Regions from separate parts of the Enterobacter ludwigii genome, predicted to be linked through region 2. Evidence: riboswitches for the same ligand, from Rfam matches in the RefSeq annotation. Region 2 holds a riboswitch; each other region holds the start of a gene.
What was found. Region 2 has a riboswitch for thiamine pyrophosphate ahead of thiB (thiamine ABC transporter substrate binding subunit). Riboswitches for the same ligand answer to the same signal wherever they lie in the genome.

Region 1 (7,370 bases), 420 kb from region 2:
ATTTCCCGGATGGCCGCACACTCGCGCGCGATTTCCTCCTCATCAAGCGTCTTACGCTTAATGCGGTTGCTCATGGAGAAGCCGCAGTAGGTACAGTCATTGGCGCACAGGTTTGAGAGATAGAGCGGGACGTAAAAGCTCACCGTGTTGCCAAAGCGCTGTCGGGTGAGACGCTGGGCGCGCTGGGCCATCGGCTCCAGATAAGCACTGGCCGCAGGGGAGAGCAGGGCCATTAAATCGTCGCGGGTCAGATGGCGCGCATTCAGTGCGCGCTCGACGTCGACCGGCGTTTTGCTGTTGATGCGCAGGGCAATGTCGTCCCAGTTAAGCTGCCGCCAGCGGTCGGTAAAGGTGGTCATGAGATTGCCTCCAGAAAACCGGTCAGCGGGCTGGTGGCCTGCGCCTGAAAACTGCGCGAGCCAGGGCCTGATTGCCGTGCCAGCAGGCCAGCCTCCACCGCCATGCGAAACGCGCGCGCCATCATGACCGGATCGTCGGCAACCGCGATGGCCGTGTTCACCAGCACCGCGTCCGCCCCCATTTCCAGCGCCTGCGCGGCATGGCTTGGTACGCCAATACCCGCATCCACCACCACCGGCACGGTGGCCTGCTCAATGATGATCTCCAGCATTGCCCGGGTTTCCAGCCCCTGGTTGGAGCCAATAGGTGCGCCCAGCGGCATAACGGCGGCGCAGCCAACGTCTTCCAGCCGTTTGCAGAGTACCGGATCGGCACCGCAGTAAGGCAGAACGATGAACCCTTGTTGTACCAGCTTTTCCGCCGCTTTCAGCGTCTCGATCGGGTCGGGCAACAGCCAGCGAGCATCCGGGTGAATTTCCAGCTTCAGCCAGCGTGTGCCGAGCGCTTCACGCGCAAGTTGAGCGGCGAAAATGGCCTCTTCGGCCGTTTTCGCGCCGGAAGTATTTGGCAGTAGCGTGACGCCAGCTTCCAGTAAAGGCGCCAGAATGGCATCACTGTGATGGCGCAGATCCACGCGCTTTAACGCCAGCGTGACCAGCTGGCTGCCGCTTTCACGGATGGCATCGACCATCAGCTGGGGTGATGCGAATTTCCCGGTTCCGGTAAACAGATGTGAATCAAAGACTTTATCGGCAATACGTAACATCTCAGCCCCCTGCGATAACCTGAAACAGCAGGATCTGGTCGCCTTCACTGACCTGCTGATGTTCCCACTGCTCGCGCGGCAGGATCTGTTGATTGAGCGCCAGCGCCGTTCCCGGCTTGAGCTGGCGAAGCTTATCGAGCAGCACGGTAACGGTGAGCCCGTCCTCGCATTTCATCGGCTCATCGTTAAAGAGAATGCGCATTGCCGCCTCCACATACCGGGCAGTGGCTGGCGCGGTGTAACGCCAGATGACGCCAGCCGCTGGAGCGGGCGTCAAATAACCGCAACGTGTTGCGCTCGGTCTCCATTCCGCTGAGCAGCTTGATGGCCTCGAGCGCCTGCAGGGTACCCATCACCCCCACAACCGGGCCAAGAATGCCCGCGGTGCGACAGTTACGCTCTGGCTCAGCATCGTCTGGCCACAGACAGCGATAGCAGCCCTGCGCCCACGGCGGTGTCAGGACCATCATCTGCCCGCCGAATCCCACCGCGCTGGCGGTGATAAGCGGCGTATTTTTTGCGACACAGGCGGCGTTGATCGCCTGGCGGGTTGCCATATTGTCGGTGCAGTCCAGCACCACGTCGGCCAGGGCGACTTCTCGGAGCAGATTGTCGCCGCTGAGCCGCTCCTGACACGCAATGAGCTCAATATCCGGGTTCAGCTGGTTCAGGCGCTGGCGGGTAATGTGTACTTTGGGCTGGTTGATATCCTCGGTGGTAAAGAGGATTTGACGCTGCAGGTTGCTAAGATGCACCTCGTCGTCATCGGCCAGTACCAGCGTGCCCACGCCTGCACCGGCCAGATAGAGCGCGGCAGGCGCGCCTAATCCGCCCAGCCCGACAATCAAAACCCGGCTGGCGAGCAGCTTTTGCTGCCCGTCGATGGCGATATCCTCCAGCAGGATCTGGCGGCTATAGCGCATAAAGTCACGATCATTCATCGCCTGCTCCTGCCAGTTGTAAGAGCTGCCGGGTGGCGGCCTGCCAGTCTGCGGCCTGGGTGATGGCACTGACGACGGCGATACTGCCGACACCGGTATCCAGCACGGCCGGCGCGCGTTCAAGGCTAATCCCGCCGATGGCCACGGTCGGGTACTGCGCAAGACGCTTCACGTGAGCCGCCAGCTGTGCCAGCCCTTGTGGCGCGGAGGGCATCTGTTTAGTTTGCGTCGGGAAGACGTGTCCAAGCGCAATGTACGAAGGGCGTGCCGCCAGCGCCACGTCAATCTCCATATCGTCATGGGTCGAGACACCCAAGCGCAAACCGGCTTCCCGGATGGCATTCAGGTCTGTGGTCTCCAGATCCTCCTGACCCAGATGCACGCCGTAGGCCTGGTGCTTTATCGCCAGTCGCCAGTAGTCGTTGATAAACAGGCGGGCGTTATACCGACGCCCCAGCGCGATGGCGGCAGCGACATCGTTCTCCACCTCCTCATCGCGTTTATCTTTGATGCGTAGCTGCAGCGTGCGTACACCTGCCTCCAGCAGGCGGGCAATCCACTCCACGCTGTCCACCACCGGGTAGAGCCCCAAACGAAAGGGCACGGGTGGGAAATCGGGCTGGTACATTACGCCTCCTCTTTTTTGAGGTAGATTTCGCCGCCTTTCGCGCGGAAGGTTTCTGACATATCCGCCATGCCCACTTCAATGGTTTGCGCGGCGGCGTAGTCACGCACTTCCTGGCTGATCTTCATTGAGCAGAATTTTGGCCCACACATGGAGCAGAAATGGGCCACTTTGCCGGACTCCTGCGGCAGGGTTTCGTCGTGATAGGCGCGGGCGGTAAACGGGTCGAGCGCGAGGTTAAACTGATCTTCCCAGCGGAATTCAAAGCGGGCCTTCGACATCGCGTTATCGCGAATTTGCGCGCCCGGATGGCCTTTCGCCAGGTCCGCAGCGTGGGCGGCAATTTTGTAGGTGATAAGCCCCTGCTTCACGTCCTCTTTGTTGGGCAGACCGAGGTGCTCTTTTGGCGTCACATAGCAGAGCATGGCGCAACCGAACCAGCCGATCATCGCCGCACCAATTCCGGAGGTGAAGTGGTCGTAACCCGGGGCAATATCGGTGGTCAACGGCCCCAGGGTATAGAATGGTGCTTCATGGCAGTGCTCCAGTTCTTCCGTCATATTGCGGCGGATCATCTGCATGGGGACATGGCCCGGGCCTTCAATCATCACCTGCACGTCATACTCCCAGGCGATTTTGGTCAGCTCGCCCAGCGTGTGCAGTTCGGCAAACTGCGCTTCGTCGTTGGCATCACGAATGGAACCAGGGCGCAGGCCGTCGCCCAGCGACAGCGAGACGTCGTAAGCGGCACAGATTTCGCAGATCTCGCGGAAGTGTTCGTAGAGGAAGTTTTCCTGATGATGAGACAGACACCACTTCGCCATGATTGAGCCCCCGCGCGAGACAATGCCGGTCAGACGCTTCGCGGTCATCGGCACGTAGCGCAGCAGCACCCCCGCGTGGATGGTGAAGTAGTCTACACCCTGTTCAGCCTGCTCCAGCAGCGTGTCGCGGAACGCTTCCCAGGTGAGGTTTTCAGCGATACCGTTCACTTTCTCCAGCGCCTGATAGACCGGCACCGTTCCGATAGGCACCGGGCTGTTACGCAGGATCCACTCGCGGGTTTCGTGGATATAACGCCCGGTGGAGAGATCCATTACCGTGTCCGCGCCCCAGCGCGTTGACCAGACCAGCTTCTCGACCTCTTCTTCGATGGAGGAGGTGACCGCGGAATTACCGATATTGGCGTTGACCTTCACCAGGAAGTTGCGGCCGATAATCATCGGTTCGGATTCCGGGTGATTGATGTTGGCGGGGATAATCGCGCGGCCAGCGGCCACTTCATCGCGTACAAACTCCGGGGTGATGTTTTCCGGCAGGCGGGCACCGAAACCTTCGCCCGGATGCTGGTGGCGCAGCACTTCGCTACGGATGCGCTCACGGCCCATGTTTTCACGGATAGCGATAAACTCCATCTCCGGGGTGACGATCCCCTGACGCGCATAGTGCAGCTGGGTAACGCATTTGCCCGCTTTCGCACGTTTCGGCGTCAGCAGGCCCGCGAAGCGCAGTTCATCCAGGCCATCGTCGGCCAGACGCTCTTTGGTGTAGGCAGAGCTGCGAACCGTCAGTTCTTCGCAGTCGTTACGCGCGTCAATCCAGCGCTGGCGCAGTTTTACCAGACCCTGCTGCACGTTAATGGCCACATCAGGATCGCCGTACGGGCCAGACGTGTCGTAGACCGGCACGGCTTCGTTGTCTTCATACTGCGGGTTTTCTTTGCTGCCGCCAAGAAGCGTCGGGCTAAGCTGGATTTCGCGCATCGGAACGCGGATATCCGCCTGAGAGCCGGTGATGTAAATACGCTTAGAGTTCGGGAAAGCGGTGCCTTCCAGGGTGTCGATGAAGTGTTGGGCGTGTGCGCGCTGTTCGCGGCGGGTCAGTTTAGTAGTAGACATAGCTCATTCCAAAAGTGAAGGACATGGCTTGTCAGACGACGGATGAAGCAAGAGGAGATCGCCCGGGGGCGATACTACAGCAGTTTTACTCTTGTTCCCTTCGCAGGTATTAGCCTGATCAGGTTCCGCGGATCCCGAATTAACGGTCTCAGCCCGTGCTTTCACACTGGGCACTCCGACAAGAAATTTACACGCCATCGTTCACGCTATCGCATGAATGATTTCGTGTAATACCCCCCTCCTGAGAGGGGCGAATGTTTGTAAACTACTCGTTAACGATTAAGAACTCAAGCAGGCCGCGCGATGTTATCTTCGTTGCTGGCCTTAGAATCGTTATCCAGCACGAGGGCGATCAGCTTATCTTCCAGCGAGAATCGCTCTTCCAGCGCTTCGCCGAGATCGGACAGCGCCTGTTGAAACTCAAGGTAGTTGTCGTGATCGATGGCGTTCTCGAGGGTGGAATCGTAGTAATTCATGATCTGCTGGGTATTGGCTTCCAGCAGCGGGTAGAGTTTGGATGCCGTTAAATACGGGCTAGTGCCTTCCATTTCGCGGATAATGCGTTCATAAATATTGAAATGGCCGTCGGACAGGTAGTCGACCAGGCTCTGACAAAAATCATCCAGCGCTTTTTCATTCAGCCGCATAAACGATTCTTTGCCAGGCTTAATACCGACCAGATTGTAATAAGCCACGAGTAGATGCTTGCGCACATGTAGCCAGCGATCCACCAGTTTGTTACTTCCTCTAACGCGCTCAGTCAGGCTTTCTAGCTGGTTTAACATGTTCGACTCCGCAAGGTTTAGAATTGATTCTGCTTATCCAAAATGTAACCACAATGCTAACAACATGTCAGTGAAGCGAAGGTAGTGCAATAGATATGGATCGTATTATTGAAAAATCAGATCTGGGTTGGTGGATTGTCAGTCACGAACAAAAATTATGGCTGCCCGGTGGGGAAATACCCTATGGCACTGCCGATCGTTTCGATCTCGTTGGTCAGCCTGCGCTGAAGATCGGCGAGTGGCAAGGGGAGCCGGTGTGGTTGATCCAGCAGCCTCGCCGCCAGGACATGGGATCAGTTCGTCAGGTGCTGGATCTTGATGTGGGCCTGTTCCAGCTGGCAGGCCGTGGCGTGCAGCTGGCCGAGTTTTACCGATCGCATAAATACTGCGGCTACTGCGGGCATACCATGCACCCGAGCAAAACCGAGTGGGCCATGCTCTGCAGCCACTGCCGTGAACGCTATTATCCGCAGATTGCGCCGTGCATTATCGTCGCTATCCGGCGTGACGATTCCATTCTGCTGGCGCAACATACCCGCCATCGCAACGGCATTCATACTGTTCTTGCCGGGTTCGTTGAAGTGGGCGAAACGCTGGAGCAGGCGGTGGCGCGTGAAGTGATGGAAGAGAGCGGGATCCGGGTGAAGAACCTGCGTTACGTAACGTCTCAGCCGTGGCCGTTCCCGCAGTCGCTGATGACGGCGTTTATGGCCGAATACGATAGCGGTGAGATTGTTATCGACCAGAAAGAGCTGCTGGACGCGAACTGGTACCGTTATGACGATTTGCCACTGTTACCCCCGCCGGGAACGGTAGCCCGTCGGCTGATAGAAGATACCGTGGCAATGTGTCGGGCCGAGTATGAGTAGTGTTACACTCACGGACTGACGCAATAAGGAACTGCAAAATGACCGAACTGAAGAACGATCGTTATCTGCGTGCGCTGCTGCGCCAGCCCGTTGATGTCACCCCGGTGTGGATGATGCGCCAGGCGGGGCGCTATCTGCCAGAGTACAAAGCCACGCGTGCGCAGGCGGGTGATTTTATGTCGCTGTGCAAAAATGCCGAGCTGGCCTGCGAAGTGACGCTCCAGCCGCTGCGCCGCTACCCGCTGGATGCCGCTATTCTCTTTTCGGACATTCTGACCATTCCGGATGCCATGGGCCTTGGGCTCTATTTCGAAACCGGTGAAGGTCCGCGTTTCACCTCCCCGATCAAAAGCAAAGCCGACGTTGATAAGCTGCCGGTACCGGATCCTGAGCAGGAGCTGGGGTACGTGATGAACGCCGTGCGCACAATTCGCCGTGAACTGAAAGGCGAAGTGCCGCTGATTGGCTTCTCAGGCAGCCCGTGGACGCTGGCGACCTATATGGTGGAAGGTGGCAGCAGCAAAGCCTTTACCGTCATTAAAAAGATGATGTACGCGGAGCCACAGGCGCTGCATACGCTGCTCGACAAGCTGGCGAAGAGCGTCACACTCTATCTTAACGCGCAGATTAAAGCAGGCGCGCAGTCGGTGATGATTTTCGATACCTGGGGCGGCGTGCTGACCGGGCGCGATTACCAGCAGTTCTCGCTGTATTACATGCATAAAATCGTCGATGGCCTGCTGCGTGAAAACGAAGGTCGCCGGGTGCCGGTGACGCTGTTCACTAAAGGCGGCGGACAGTGGCTGGAAGCCATGGCCGCAACCGGCTGTGACGCGCTGGGTCTCGACTGGACAACCGATATTGCCGATGCGCGCCGTCGCGTGGGTGACAAAGTGGCGCTGCAGGGCAACATGGACCCGTCTATGCTCTATGCTCAGCCTGCCCGTATTGAGGAAGAGGTGGCCTCCATTCTTGCTGGTTTCGGCCAGGGCGAAGGACACGTGTTCAACCTCGGGCACGGTATTCATCAGGATGTACCGCCAGAACACGCTGGCGCGTTTGTGGAGGCGGTGCACCGACTTTCTGCACATTATCATCAGTAAGGAGTGGTTATGGATCTCGCGTC
Region 2 (7,370 bases):
CGGAACTGGTTATTTGGCGCATCGCAGTAGCGCCCCTCTTGCCAGCGCGGGTACCACTCAACGCTGGTTGCTATTTCCTGGCCGCTTGTACAGTCCACTGCCAGAGCGCGAACCGAGTCGCTGCCAAAATCGAGGCCAATCGCAATTGCCATGGTGTTGCTCCATCAAAAAACAGGTATGAGAGAACATTAGAGACTGGAGGCGAAAATCGTCAGGCAGGATCCGCTAATCTTATGGACTAAATTGCTGTTGCAATAGAAAGTGTGACGCCGTGCAAATAATCAATGTGGACATTTCTGCCGCACTTATAGACACTTTTGTTACTGCTGATCTGCCCCCGTGGGCGGAGAAATCAGGGGGAAAGGCTGAAACATGGCGGACGTAAAAGAGGTGTGATGCTTTTTGGATCTTTTCGCGGGCCATTTTTATACTGCTTTTATCGATATGGACAATTGGTTTCCTTCAGGACCCTTGGGAGAACTGAATCTATGGCCGAAACGCAAAACGATCCCTTATTACCGGGCTACTCGTTTAATGCTCACCTGGTGGCGGGGCTGACCCCTATCGAGGCTGAGGGATATCTCGATTTTTACGTCGACCGACCGCTCGGGATGAAAGGGTATATTCTGAACCTGACGGTGCGTGGGGAAGGGATTATCAAAAATAACGATCAGCAGTTTGTCTGCCGTCCGGGCGATATGCTGCTGTTTCCGCCGGGGGAGATCCACCACTACGGGCGCCACCCGGAGGCCAAAGAGTGGTATCACCAGTGGGTCTACTTCCGCCCGCGCGCCTACTGGCAGGAGTGGCTCTCGTGGCCGGCTATTTTTGCGCACACCGGTTTTTATCGCCCGGACGAGGTTCATCTGGCGCAGTTCCGCGAACTCTTTGCCCAAATTATTGAAGCGGGGCAGGCGGGTGGCCGGTATGCCGAACTGCTGGCGATTAACCTGCTTGAACAGGTGCTGTTGCGCCGGATGGAGGCGATAAACGCGTCACTTAATCCTCCGCTGGACAACCGCGTGCGCGACGCCTGCCAGTACATCAGCGACCATCTGGCCGACAGCCAGTTCGATATCGCCAGCGTCGCCCAGCATGTGTGTCTCTCACCGTCGCGGCTGTCACATCTGTTCCGTCAGCAGTTGGGCGTTAGCGTCCTGAGCTGGCGTGAGGACCAGCGTATCAGCCAGGCGAAGCTCCTGCTCAGCACCACCCGCATGCCCATTGCCACCGTGGGGCGCAATGTGGGCTTTGAAGATCAGCTCTATTTCTCCCGGGTATTTAAAAAATGCACCGGTGCCAGCCCCAGTGAATTCCGGGCAGGATGTGAATAAACGGTAAAAAAAGATAAACAAGCAGGTGAACTGTGGAAGCAACCTGTAAACTATTCAGACAATTGTTGTCTTGACGCGGTGCAGGGCGCTAAGCAGAATCCCTGATTCGTTTTCTGACCGGAATAGTTATGCAGGCATTGCTGGAACATTTTATCACCCAGTCCGTTATGTATTCGCTTATCGCCGTTGCGCTGGTGGCGTTTCTGGAATCGCTTGCACTTGTTGGGTTGATCCTCCCCGGCACGGTGATGATGGCGGGGCTGGGCGCGTTGATTGGCAGCGGTGAAGTGAATTTCTGGCAGGCGTGGATGGCGGGGATTATCGGCTGTTTACTTGGCGACTGGATCTCCTTCTGGCTGGGCTGGCGCTTTAAGAAACCGCTGCACCGCTGGTCGTTCATGAAAAAGAACAAAGCCTTGCTGGATAAAACCGAACATGCGCTGCATCAGCACAGCATGTTCACGATCCTCGTGGGTCGCTTTGTTGGACCAACGCGTCCGCTGGTGCCGATGGTCGCGGGGATGCTGGATCTGCCTGTTGCGAAATTCGTGCTGCCGAACATCATCGGCTGTGTTTTCTGGCCGCCGTTCTACTTTCTGCCGGGGATCCTGGCAGGGGCCACCGTTGATATTCCTGACGGAATGCAAAGCGGTGAGTTTAAGTGGTTGTTGCTGGCTACGGCCCTGCTGTTGTGGATCGCTGCCTGGCTGTGCTGGCGACTGTGGCGCAGCGCGAAAGCGAATGTTGATCGCCTGACGCGTTATCTGCCACGCTCGCGCCTGTTGTGGCTCGCGCCGTTAATGCTGGGGGTTGCCGCAGTGGCGCTGGTCGCCCTGATTCGCCACCCGCTGATGCCGGTGTACGGTGAAATTCTCTTGAAGGTGGTGAGCCGTTAATCTGTTTCCCTCTCCCGTGGGAGAGGGTCAGCCCGCACTGATGCCTAACAATGAAGACGCCCCTGCGTGACCGCTGAGCAGTTCCTCTGTGCCGCCATCCCAGGCAATTCGCCCTTCTGCAATGACCACCGATCGTGGCGCAATCCGCGCGGCATCCTCAATGCTGTGCGAAACCATCAGCATTGTCAGTTGCTGACGCTGGCACACGTCCTGCACCAGGGTAAGCATCTCCTGGCGCAAGGCAGGATCGAGTGCAGAGAAGGGCTCATCCAGAAGCAGTATGGGCTGCTCGCGCACCAGGCAGCGCGCCAGCGCCACCCGCTGACGCTGCCCGCCGGAGAGGGCTTCGGGGAGGCGATCAATAAACGCGGTAATGCCCATCTGAGCGGCAATCAGCTCCAGCTTCTGGCGCTGACCGTCGTTGAGTTTCAGGCCAGGATCCATACCCAGGGCGATGTTTTGCCGCACCGTCAGATGCATGAACAGATTGTTTTCCTGGAACAGCATCGACACCGGACGTCGGGCGGGTGGCGTGCGCGTATGGTCGCGGTTTTCAATCACTATCGACCCGCTCGCCGGTTGCAGAAAACCGGCAATCAGATTGAGCAAAGTACTCTTTCCGGCCCCGCTCGGACCCAGAACCGCAATCATCTCTCCCTGACGAACCGAAAGGGAGAAGCGCATTGGCAGATGCTGGTAGAGCCAGGTTACATCAGTCAGTTTTAACATTACGCCCCGGAAGTTTTTCGATAACGGTAAATAAGGCAAAGCAGAGCACCAGTAACAGCAGCGCCGTGACGGCTCCCTCCTGGCTACGATAGGAGCCAATTTGCTGGTACAGCCAGTACGGCAGGGTGCGGAAATCTTCATTACCGAAGAGCGCCACGACACCAAAATCACCAATTGAGAGCACACAGGCGAAGGCCAGGGCCTGGGCCAGCGGGCGTTTCAGCGCACGCAGTTCGATAATCTTTAGCCGCTGCCAGCCCTGCAGACCGAGCGACTGGCACAGCAGCGCGTAGCGGCTGTTGATGTCTCGCATCGGATTTTCCAGCACCTTCAGCGCGTAGGGGATCGCCATCAGGGCATTGGTGAAAATCACGATGCCGTCGGCGTTTTCCGGCAGGCCAATAGTGCTGTTGAACAGTAAAAAGAACCCCGTCGCCAGTACAATGCCGGGCATCGCCAGGATCAGCATGCCTGTCAGCTCCAGGGCGTGCCCGGCTTTACGGGCCTGACGCGCGTAAAGCTCGCGGCTGCTCCATAAAAGCATCATGGTCAGCATGACACACAGCAGCCCGGCGGCGAGCGCGATCCGTAACGAGGTCCACGTTGCCTGCCAGAGAACGGGCTGCTGCATCACGGTAACGAGATTCAGGTTCAGGCCATCGACGATGACGGCCATCAGCGGCGGAAGCAGAAGCAGCAGCGCCAGCGTGATAAGCAGCAGATCAGCGATCCGGCTATGCATGCTGTCCTGCGGGTCGCGCCAGCCGGTTATCTGATTACTGCCCGGCGGGATGGCTTTGCTCAGACGCTGGCTCAGCAGCACAAGGCACAGGCAGCAAACCATCTGCACCATCGCCAGCAGCGCGGCGCGGCCGGGGTCATAGTCGTAACTGAGCGCCTGGTAAATTGCCAGTTCGATGGTGGTGGCCTGCGGGCCGCCGCCGAGTGAAAGCACGGTGGCAAAACTGGCGAAACAGAGCATAAAGATCAGAGCCGCAACCGGCGGGATCTGACGACGCAGCCACGGCCATTCGACCAGGCGGAAGAAGGACATACCGCGCATGCCCAACTGGGCGGCAAGCTGGCGCTGTTCACCGGGGATGTTTTCCAGTGCCTGTAAAAAGAGTCTGGTCGCCATCGGCATATTGAAAAAGACGTGCGCCAGCAGAATGCCCTTCAGTCCGTAGGGCGAGAAGCGCCACTCCAGACCCAGCAGGCCGAATAGTGAAGCCAGCCACCCCTGACGACCATAGACGCTCAGGATGCCAAACACGGCCACCAGGACCGGCAGGATCAGCGTCATGGCGCACAGGCGCAGCAGGGCCTGCCTGCCGGGGAAACGGCGGCGATAAAGCGCGCGTGCCAGGAAAATGGCGGGGATAACCGACAGCAGCGCAGAGAGAAAGGCCTGCCAGAAAGAGAAACGGATAACGTGCCAGAGATAGCTGTCGTGCCAGAGCGCGAACAGGTCGCTCTCTGGCGCGTTAAACCATAAAGCAAGGAATGCGCCCAGACTGACCGCCACCATCAATACGGCGGCGAGCAGCCCAGGAATTAACCAGCCGGGAATTAACGGCTGACGGCGCGTTGCCATTCACTTACCCATGCTGCTCGCTGTGCGGCAACCTGCTGAGGCGTAAACTCCAGCGAGGTTTGCGGTTTGGTCAGTTTCTCAAAGCCCGCTGGCAACGCCACGCTGGTCACGGGGTACATCCAGTTACCCGCTGGAATAGCGTTCTGGAATGCCGGGGAGACCATAAATTTCAGGAACTTCTCGGCCAGTTCGGGCTGTTTGCTGGATGCCGTGCGGGCTGCCACTTCGACCTGCAGATAGTGCCCTTCAGCAAAACTGGCGGCGGCGTAATTGTCTTTTTTCTCGGCGATGATGTGGTAAGCCGGGGAGGTGGTGTAGCTCAGAACCAGATCACTTTCCCCTTTCAGGAACAGACCGTAGGCTTCGCTCCAGCCTTTTGTCACGGTGACGGTTTTGGCGGCCAGCTTCTGCCACGCTTGCGGAGCGTCATCGCCGTAGACTTTCTGCATCCACAGCAGCAGCCCCAGGCCTGGCGTACTGGTGCGAGGATCTTCATAAATAACGCGCCATTTCTGCTCGCTTTCGACCAGTTCCTTCAGGCTTTTCGGCGGGTTTTTAAGCTTGTTTTTGTCGTAAACAAACGCGAAGTAACCGTAATCGAACGGCACAAAGGTGTCGTTCTGCCAGCCGCCCGGGACGCTGACGGCATCGGTGGCGACGCCGCTTTTGGCAAACAGTTTGGTTTTCGAGGCGGCCTCCAGCAGGTTGTTATCCAGCCCAAGCACCACATCGGCTTTACTGTTTTTGCCTTCCATGCGCAGGCGGTTAAGCAGCGAGACTCCATCCTCCAGCGCCACGAACTTCAGTTCGCACTGACAGTCAGCTTCAAAGGCTTTTTTCACCACCGGACCCGGACCCCAGTCGGCTGAGAAGGAATCGTAGGTGTAGACCGTCAGGACGGGCTTCGCGACAGCAGGCAGCGCAAACAGCGCCAGAAGGGGGAGAACTTTTTTTAACACTTTGCACCTCAAGGTTGAGTGGCAAAGGATTTTGAGTGACAGCCTCAAATCCCTTCGCCGGCGTTATCCGGATCAGGTTCGACGGGTATTATCTCAGCGCACATCAGTGATGCAGCACCCCGTTGAGAACGGCGCTATTGTAATGATTTGGCAAATATTACGAAAGTGTTATGGCTCCGGCGGTGAAAACCAGGCGGATTTAAAATCAAACCAGCCCAGCGTATTCATTCTGACACCGCGCATACTACGCTGCCCCTGGATCATCAGCCAGTGGTGGATCAACGGCACGATCGCTTGTTCAGCCAGCAACTGCTGGCACCATGAGGCCAGATTCATGTCGCCGGCGCGCCAGCGTGCCGCGTCCTGTTGCCAGTCCCGGTCTATGCAGTGCTGGATAAGCGGGACCTCATACAGGTGAGAGAAGAGCGAGAAATCAAGCGGCAGGGTAAAGTTGGCGCTGTTGAGCCAGATGTCGCTGACGATCTCCCCCTGATGCCATTCATCGTAATCCACCTCTTTGACATCCAGCCTCACCCCAACGGCGGCCAGCAGTCGGGTCATGATTCTGGCGATAAAGCGGTGTTCAACGTGCTCGCGATAGTAGGTCAGGGTGATGGACTCCAGCCCGGCGGGCTTGTCGCAGTATGTCGGACGGGCGTGATGCCAGCGAGGAAGCAGACCATACGCCGGGAACCAGTAGGTTTGGTACTGCTCCTCCGCATGATAAATCAGGCTGGAGGGCGACAACACGTGGCTTATCCATTTGCGCACCTCATGGTTTGCCCCGCGATGGGTACGGCTGTCGAACAGCAGGTAATAGCACCCTTCTTCGAGCCGGCTCTCCACGGCCTTTTCGCCCGTGGTGGGCCCTTCCAGCGTCAGCCCGGCGCTCAGCTCTTCATTGAGATCCGGTAATACCCACACGTTCACTTCGTCGATCAGCGCCCGGTAGCCAAAATAGTCATCAAAGGCACGGATTTTCAGCTGGTTGTTGTTATTGCGCGATACAGAGTAGGGGCCGGTGCCAATCGGCAGGCTGGCAAAATTATTCATCGACTCCCATTCACCGGGCAAAATCATCGACGGTACATAGCCCAGCAGCCACGGAAGCCATTTGTCCGGCTGAGACAGTTCAACATCCAGTGTCCATGCCGTAGGGGAGTGAACGCGTGAAATATGGGAATAGAGCGGTAGCGTGCAGGCGCGCTCTAAAGAGGCAATCACATCGACCATCTCCAGCTCGCGGCCGTGGTGGAAATGAATACCAGGACGTAGAAAGAAGCGCCAGTGAAGAGGAGAAAGTTGCTGCCAGTGGTGCGCAATATCCGCTTCCAGTTCCCCATTTTCCTCATTTATGCGCGTCAGGCCGCTGAATATTTGTCGGGCCATATGGGTTTCAGAGCGGCGTAACGCCGTGCCGGGTAACAGGTTTTTCATTGGTCGATAGTAGAGCACCCGCAGAATGTGGCGACCCTGACGAAAGCTGCGCCCGAGATGCGACACCAGCATCTGGCGTACTGCCGCTTTGTCCCCCACCAGCTGCACCAGCTGGTCGATGCGGTCCTGTTCCAGCAGGTCTTCCGCCCGCTGCTGCTGCAACGCCAGCCCGGTATACAGGAAGGTCAGGCGCGAGCGTTTTCCGCGACCCGCCTCGGCCTCCCAGTTGAGCCAGCCCTGCTGCTGCATGGTATTAAGCAGCGTGCGCATGTGCCGGCGCGAACAGCTGAGCAGGTCCGCCAGCTCGTTCAGCGTGGTCTCCTGCGATCGCCCCTCGCAGCATTGCCAGAGGCGGATAAATTGTTGTTGCAGACGACCAGAGGGCATAAAAGGGGAACTCCTGACAAAAAATCAGCAATTT
Region 3 (7,370 bases), 1.5 Mb from region 2:
CTGTTCGCGATGCCGCTGGCCTTTTATTACATCTTTGCCAACGGCTATCTCACCGAAGTGGGGATGAAAAACGCCACCGGCTGGATGACGCTCGGCCAGTTCTCCGAAATCTTCTTTATGCTGGCGCTGCCGTTCTTCACCAAACGCTTTGGTATTAAGAAGGTCTTGCTGCTGGGCCTGCTCACCGCCGCCATCCGCTATGGCTTCTTTGTTTACGGTGGTGCCGACCAGTACTTCACCTATGCCCTGCTGTTCCTCGGCATTCTGCTGCATGGCGTGAGCTACGACTTCTACTATGTGACCGCGTATATCTACGTGGATAAAAAAGCGCCGGTGCATATGCGCACCGCCGCACAAGGCCTGATTACGCTGTGCTGTCAGGGGTTTGGTAGCCTGTTAGGTTACCGCCTGGGCGGCGTGATGATGGAAAAAATGTTCGCATACAAAGAGCCGGTGAATGGGTTGACCTTCAACTGGGCCGGAATGTGGGCATTCGGAGGGATCATGATTGCCGTGATCGCCGTGCTGTTTATGCTGTTTTTCCGCGAATCGGACAAAGAGATCACCGCAATTGAGGTGGTTGAAGGCGATACCGCGCTGACACGAGGGGAAGTTAAATGAAACAAGAACGTGTTCTCGGTGCCCTTTACGGGCAAGCGTTAGGGGATGCGATGGGCATGCCGTCGGAGCTTTGGCCGAGAAAGCGCGTCAAAGCACACTTCGGCTGGATCGACCGTTTTTTACCCGGACCGGCTGAAAATAACGCCGCCTGCTATTTTAAGCAGGCAGAATTCACCGACGATACGTCAATGGCGTTATGCCTGGCGGATGCGATTATCGAATGCGACGGGCAGATCAACGCAGATGTTATCGGCAAACATATTCTGCACTGGGCGGAATCGTTCGATGCGTTTAACAAGAATGTGTTAGGCCCGACATCGAAGATTGCGCTTAACGCCATTCGTGACGGCATGCCGGTCAGTGAACTGGAAAACAACGGCGTCACCAACGGTGCGGCGATGCGCGCCTCTCCTCTGGGCTGCCTGCTGCCGGCCACGCGTCTGGAACACTTTGTCGCAGAGGTAGCGCTGGCCTCCAGCCCGACCCATAAATCCGACCTCGCGATTGCCGGCGCGGTGGTGATAGCCTGGGCAGTGTCGCGTGCCATTGACGGTGAACGCTGGCAGAACATCGTCGATGCCCTGCCAGGCATTGCCCGCTACGCACAGGAAGCGAAAACAACCACCTTCAGCGCATCGCTGGCGGCACGGATTGAGCTCGCCCTTAAGACCGTGCGTGAAGCCAACGGCATCGATTCCGCCAGCGAGCAGGTTTACCAGCTTATTGGCGCGGGCACCAGCACGCTTGAGTCGGTTCCAGCGGCGATTGCGATGGTCGAACTGGCAGGCACCGACCCGAACCGCTGCGCCATTTTGTGCGCCAACCTCGGCGGTGATACGGACACCATCGGCGCGATGGCGACGGCAATCTGCGGTGCGCTTCACGGCGTACAGGCGATTGACCCGGCGTACAAGGAGGAACTCGACGCCGTAAACCGCCTCGACTTTAACCACTACTGTGAAAAACTGCTGCACTTCCGGGAGCAAAGGGAGGGCGTATGAGTGCTTTTGCTGCACGCCTTGAAACACTGCACGCCACTCGCCCGGTCACGGTGCTGGGTGCCGCGGTCATCGACGTGATCGCTGACGCCTATGCCCTGCCCTGGCGCGGGTGTGATATCGAACTTAAACAACAGGGTGTCAATATCGGCGGCTGTGCGCTGAATATTGCTATTGCGCTGAAACGGCTCGGGATCGCCGCGCAAAACGCGCTCCCCGTCGGCCATGGAGTGTGGGCAGACATCATCCGTAACGCCATGGCCAAACAGGATCTGCACAGCGTCGTCGAAGTAGAAACGGGCGACAACGGCTGGTGTCTGGCGCTGGTCGAACCGGACGGTGAGCGGACCTTTATGTCGTTTAGCGGCGTGGAGAACCAGTGGCAACAGCGCTGGCTGGATGCGCTGAACGTGCCGCCTGAAAGCCTGGTCTACCTCTCAGGCTATCAGCTGGCGTCACCGTGCGGAGAGCGTCTGACGGCCTGGCTGGAGGGCCTGGAAAACGTTACCGCGTTTATCGACTTTGGGCCGCGTATTGCCGATATCCCTGATGCGCTGATGGCGCGGATCATGGCCTGTAAGCCGATGGTATCGCTTAATCGCCAGGAAGCGGAGATGGCAGCGGGACGATTTGGCATGGAAGCTGAAACACTCGGCCCGCAGTGGCTACAGCGTTTTGGTTCTGCGCTGATTATTCGCCACGATAAAGACGGTGCCGCCTGGTTTGAGGGTGATAAATCGGGCTACGTTCCGGCGTTTCCCGCAACCGTCGTCGACACGATCGGTGCGGGCGACAGCCACGCCGGTGGCACGCTTGCCGGGCTGGCGGCAGGATGGTCGCTGGCTGATGCCGTTACGCTTGGCAATGCAGTGGCGGCCTGGGTCGTTAGCCACCGCGGCGGCGACTGCGCGCCAGGGCGCGAGGCGTTACTCCTCGCACACAAAGACGTATAAATCGCTACGGCAGTAGCTGATGCTGAACTCAATGGGCCGGTTCTGCTGATCAAGTGCAACCTGCTTGATCACCAGCACCGGGATTTTGTCATCCATGCGGATATGCGTCTGAAACTCGCTGTCCGGCATGCGGGCACTGACGCGTGAGCGGGTGCGTTGCGGGAAGATATTCTGGCTACGGAAGTAGTCATACAGGGAAATCCCAATTGCATCCGGATCGTGAATCAACCCTACCGGCACCCAGGACTCCTCAATCGATACGGCGTCATCATCCACATAGCGGATGCGCTTAAGCAAAAAGACCTCGCTCTCCGGCGGCACTGACAGCTGGCTGGCCACCTCTTCCGGGCATTTCACCACCCGTTTATTCACCCACAGCGTGTTGGGCTTTTTGCCGCGCAGCACCACCTGCTGAGAAAAACCGCGCGCTTCCTTGAGCGAGTATTCAAAGATGTTATTGATTTGCGTCCCGTAGCCGCGGGCGCGCGTCACTACGCCCTCGGCTTCCAGAGCCTGCATCGCTTTGCGCACGGTAATGCGCGACACGCCGGTTAACTGACTGAGATCGCGCTCGCCGGGCAGTATATTCCCATGCTCCAGCACCCCGTTGCGTACCGCGTTTTTTACCGTTTCGGCAAATTTCAGATACAGCGGCGTGTTGTCCGGGGCGGCAATGCGTTCATTCAGTTGGTCGATTAACCGGGTATGCGCTTGTTCCATCTCTGTTTTTCTCAGGCCTGGTGTGTGTTGCCAGTATACGGCTTACCACCAGGCATGAAAATGGTGTACCGGACCAATACCGTGACCAACCTCGAGAGTATCGGCTTTTGCCAGCGCTTCGGAGAGCCAGATTTTAGCGTCGCGGACCGTATCCCCCCAGTTGTCACGACGGGGGCGCAAAGCCGCCAGCGCGGCAGAGAGCGTGCAGCCGGTCCCGTGGGTGTTTTTGGTCTGTACCCGCGGGGCCGTGAAACGCAGCGCACCGTCGTGGGTAAACAACCAGTCAGGGCTTTCTTCATCATCAAGATGACCGCCTTTCATCAGCACGGCACCGCAGCCCATCGCCAGGAGCGCATTCCCCTGCTCTTTCATTTCGCGCTCATTTTGCGCGTGCGGCGCATCCAGCAGCGCAGCGGCTTCAGGCAGATTAGGCGTGATAAGCGCCACCTGCGGCAGCAGCTTACTTCGCAGCGTCTCGACGGCGGAGGCGGACAGCAGCGGGTCACCGCTTTTTGCCAGCATCACGGTATCCAGCACCACGTTTTGTACCTGGTAACGTTTAAGCCGTTCTGCCACCGCTTCAACAATGTCGGTCTCGGCCAGCATCCCAATCTTGGTGGTGTCGATTCGTACATCGCTGAAAACCGAATCCAGCTGTGCGGCGACAAAGTCCGGCTCAATGCGGTAAACCGACTGCACGCCACGCGTATTTTGCGCCACCAGCGCGGTAATCACCGAGCAGCCGTACGCCCCGAGTGCGGAGAACGTTTTCAAATCAGCCTGAATGCCCGCGCCGCCGCTTGGGTCGGTACCGGCAATGGTAAGGGCGTTAATCCGATTCATGCCCGTTCCTCCAGAGTGTAGAGCGCGTCGAGGAACGCGCTGGCAAAACTGCCGGGACCAACAGACCGGGCGACGGCCGCCGTTCCGGCACGTTTCATCCATCCGCAAGCGGCGGCAATGTTATCCAGCCGGTCACCGGGAAGCGAGCAGCTCGCCGCCACGACTGCCGAGAGCGCGCATCCCGTTCCCACCACGCGGGTCATCATCGGGTCACCGCCCACTACCGTGCGGGTGCGCTGCCCGTCGGTGACGTAATCCCGTTCACCGGTGACCACCACAATGGCATTCGTCTGGCGAGCCAGCGCCTGCGCGGCAGGCAACGCAGCCGCCGCCGTGTCGGTGGTATCGACGCCGCGCCCGCCCGCACTCATCCCGGCAAGGGCGAGAATTTCCGAGGCATTGCCGCGAATGGCCGCCGGTTTCAGGGCGAGGATTTGGTGGCAAAAACGGGTGCGGAACGTCAGCGCCCCTACGGCAACCGGGTCAAGCGTCCAGGGTTTCCCTGCGGCCACTGCACGCTCAATCGCCCGGCGCATCGACTGGGCGCGCGGCGCCGTCAGCGTCCCGACGTTAATCAGCAGGGCATCTGCGAGCGCGGCAAACTGCTCGGCCTCTTCGGCTTCAATCACCATAGCCGGAGAAGCGCCAAGCGCCAGTAACACATTGGCCGTAAAGGTCTGTACCACATCGTTGGTCATACAGTGGGTAAGTGGGGAACGGGTTCGAAACTGATGTAAAACGTGTAAATCGAGCAGGTCAGGCTGCATGGTATCGCTCCTGCCGTGCGTGAAGAAGCGATGACCGGGAAGGCATCTGACTTCCCTACGCTGGCATTATCCAGATCAGGTAATACGGGTATTTCTCAGCCCATCAGTGATGGGGCACCCCGAGTCATTGGTAAGAATTCACTTACATTTGGCAGATTAGGGGAAGAGTACCAGTGATGCAAGACCTGTTGATTTCTCGCTTTCACGATTTTGTTATACCAATCAGATGTAATGAGAAGCCTGTAACCGCTATGTCCGGGAATAAAAACAACCTGTCGTGACCCCGGTATTTTGCAGGTAATGTCGAGATAATGCGCTTAAAGGGCCTATCTGCCCCCCTTAACGTCCCTCAATGGCACGATTTGTCACACACTTTTCTCTCTTTTTACAGTCCTGACAAAATACGCGTAACCGGCTGTTTTTGTTTGGCATAAAGCGCAATTTTTATTCTTAAAATGAGGATATTCCCTCCCCCGTACCGCATGTCATAAAACAGTAAACAAATTAACCATTGAGCCTCGTGACAAAAGGCTCTATATTGGCGGCGTTTTTTTCAGGCCCCCATCTGTTTTTTAACTTTTTATTCAATCGTTGCTCATAACGAAGCGGCGGTTGTAGGAGTGATATGATGACGGATAAAGTCCGTATTGACACCGTAGATGCCCACAAAAGCAACGAAACCTATCTGGCCCGTCAGGCCGAGTTTGAATCTAACGTCAGGAGTTATCCGCGCAAACTGCCTTTAGCAATCACTAAAGCAGAAGGCGTGTGGATCACCGATGCAGACAATAAAGAATACCTTGACTGTTTAGCAGGCGCAGGCACCCTTGCGCTTGGACATAACCATCCTGATGTGCTGAAAAGCATCCAAAATGTCATTACCAGCGGCTTGCCGTTACATACTCTGGATCTGACTACGCCTCTGAAAGACGCGTTCTCAGAATATCTGCTCTCTCTGCTGCCTGGTCAGGGCAAAGAGTACTGCCTGCAGTTCACCGGTCCATCCGGTGCTGATGCCGTTGAAGCAGCGCTGAAACTGGCGAAAAAAGTGACCGGTCGTAGCGGTATCATCAGCTTCTCTGGTGGTTACCACGGTATGACTCACGGCGCACTGGCCGTTACCGGCAACCTGTCTCCGAAAGAAGCGGTTAACGGTATGATGCCAGAAGTGCAGTTCATGCCTTACCCACACCAGTACCGTTGCCCACTGGGTATCGGCGGTGAAGCGGGTGTGAAAGCGCTGACCTACTATTTCGAAAACCTGATCAACGACGTTGAAAGCGGCGTGCGTAAACCTGCGGCAGTGATCCTTGAAGCCGTTCAGGGTGAAGGCGGCGTGAACCCGGCTCCGGTTGAGTGGCTGCAGCGCATCCGTAAAGTGACTCAGGAACACGGCATTCTGCTGATCCTCGACGAAGTTCAGGCTGGCTTTGCCCGTACCGGTAAATTCTTCGCCTTCGAACACGCGGGCATTGAGCCAGACATCATCGTGATGTCTAAAGCGGTTGGCGGCGGTCTGCCACTGGCGGTACTCGGCATCAAAAAACAGTTCGATGCGTGGGCACCAGGCCACCACACCGGTACCTTCCGCGGCAACCAGCTGGCAATGGCAACCGGTCTGACAACGCTGAAAATCCTGAAAGACCAGAATATCGCGGGCAAAGTGGCCGCGCAGGGCGAATGGCTGAAAGGCCAGCTGAACGAGATGGCGAAACGCTATCCGGTTATCGGTCACGTTCGCGGCCTGGGCATGATGATCGGGATTGAGATCGTTAAGCCACACGAAGCGGCAGACCACATGGGTTGCTACCCGGGTGATGGCGAGCTGTCTGCACTGATTCAGAAGAAGTGCTTCGAAGCCGGCCTGATTCTGGAGCGCGGTGGTCGCAACGGTATTGTTCTGCGTCTGCTGCCTTCCCTGCTGATCAGCGATGATGAGCTGAAAGTCTTCCTGGATAAATTCGAGCAGGCGCTGCTTGCTGCGGGCGTTCGCCCGGCGTAACCGGAGTTGTTGAACACGATGTCAGATTCAAACCCAATTTTGTTCTCCTCTGCGCAGAGCATTGAAGCTTACCAGCAGGCGATTGAACAAAGCACTCAGGCTGTGATGCAGTGGCTGAAACAGCCTGAGATGTATCAGGGCAAAACGGTCGCGGAACTGCGCGACCGTATTAAGCTGGATTTCAACCCGAAAGGGCTGGGCAACGAAGCGGCGATTGAACGCGCCGTGGAGTTCTTCCTGAAAGACAGCCTGTCCGTTCATCACCCGCAGTGTGTGGCGCACCTGCACTGCCCAAGCCTGGTGGTTAGCCAGGCGGCGGAAGTACTGATTAACGCCACTAACCAGAGCATGGACTCCTGGGATCAAAGCCCGTCCGCAACCATCATTGAGATCAAGCTGATCGAATGGCTGCGTACCCGCGTGGGTTATCAGGCTGGCGACGCCGGTGTGTTCACCAGCGGCGGCA

Region 1: it holds a riboswitch for thiamine pyrophosphate, as region 2 does, so the genes downstream of both, thiC (phosphomethylpyrimidine synthase ThiC) here and thiB (thiamine ABC transporter substrate binding subunit) in region 2, are expected to answer to the same signal.
Region 3: it holds a riboswitch for thiamine pyrophosphate, as region 2 does, so the genes downstream of both, thiM (hydroxyethylthiazole kinase) here and thiB (thiamine ABC transporter substrate binding subunit) in region 2, are expected to answer to the same signal.

What each region holds. Positions count from the first base shown of each region.
Region 1 is NZ_CP017279.1:3,457,044-3,464,413, forward strand. It holds gene thiH (2-iminoacetate synthase ThiH) at 1-359, opposite strand, end outside; gene thiG (thiazole synthase) at 356-1,126, opposite strand; gene thiS (sulfur carrier protein ThiS) at 1,128-1,328, opposite strand; gene BH714_RS16265 (HesA/MoeB/ThiF family protein) at 1,312-2,067, opposite strand; gene thiE (thiamine phosphate synthase) at 2,060-2,695, opposite strand; gene thiC (phosphomethylpyrimidine synthase ThiC) at 2,695-4,590, opposite strand; TPP riboswitch at 4,669-4,778, opposite strand; gene BH714_RS16280 (Rsd/AlgQ family anti-sigma factor) at 4,878-5,375, opposite strand; partial or broken gene nudC (NAD(+) diphosphatase) at 5,471-6,223, shown strand; partial or broken gene BH714_RS24505 (hypothetical protein) at 6,192-6,281, opposite strand; gene hemE (uroporphyrinogen decarboxylase) at 6,283-7,347, shown strand; gene nfi (deoxyribonuclease V) at 7,357-7,370, shown strand, end outside.
Region 2 is NZ_CP017279.1:3,873,862-3,881,231, forward strand. It holds gene araB (ribulokinase) at 1-152, opposite strand, end outside; gene araC (arabinose operon transcriptional regulator AraC) at 489-1,334, shown strand; gene BH714_RS18250 (DedA family protein) at 1,463-2,230, shown strand; gene thiQ (thiamine ABC transporter ATP-binding protein ThiQ) at 2,258-2,959, opposite strand; gene thiP (thiamine/thiamine pyrophosphate ABC transporter permease ThiP) at 2,943-4,553, opposite strand; gene thiB (thiamine ABC transporter substrate binding subunit) at 4,529-5,512, opposite strand; TPP riboswitch at 5,544-5,644, opposite strand; gene sgrR (HTH-type transcriptional regulator SgrR) at 5,681-7,336, opposite strand.
Region 3 is NZ_CP017279.1:2,364,744-2,372,113, forward strand. It holds gene BH714_RS11145 (nucleoside permease) at 1-621, shown strand, start outside; gene BH714_RS11150 (ADP-ribosylglycohydrolase family protein) at 618-1,622, shown strand; gene BH714_RS11155 (PfkB family carbohydrate kinase) at 1,619-2,572, shown strand; gene BH714_RS11160 (GntR family transcriptional regulator) at 2,546-3,292, opposite strand; gene thiD (bifunctional hydroxymethylpyrimidine kinase/phosphomethylpyrimidine kinase) at 3,335-4,135, opposite strand; gene thiM (hydroxyethylthiazole kinase) at 4,132-4,902, opposite strand; TPP riboswitch at 4,938-5,034, opposite strand; gene BH714_RS11175 (diaminobutyrate--2-oxoglutarate transaminase) at 5,528-6,904, shown strand; gene BH714_RS11180 (pyridoxal phosphate-dependent decarboxylase family protein) at 6,923-7,370, shown strand, end outside.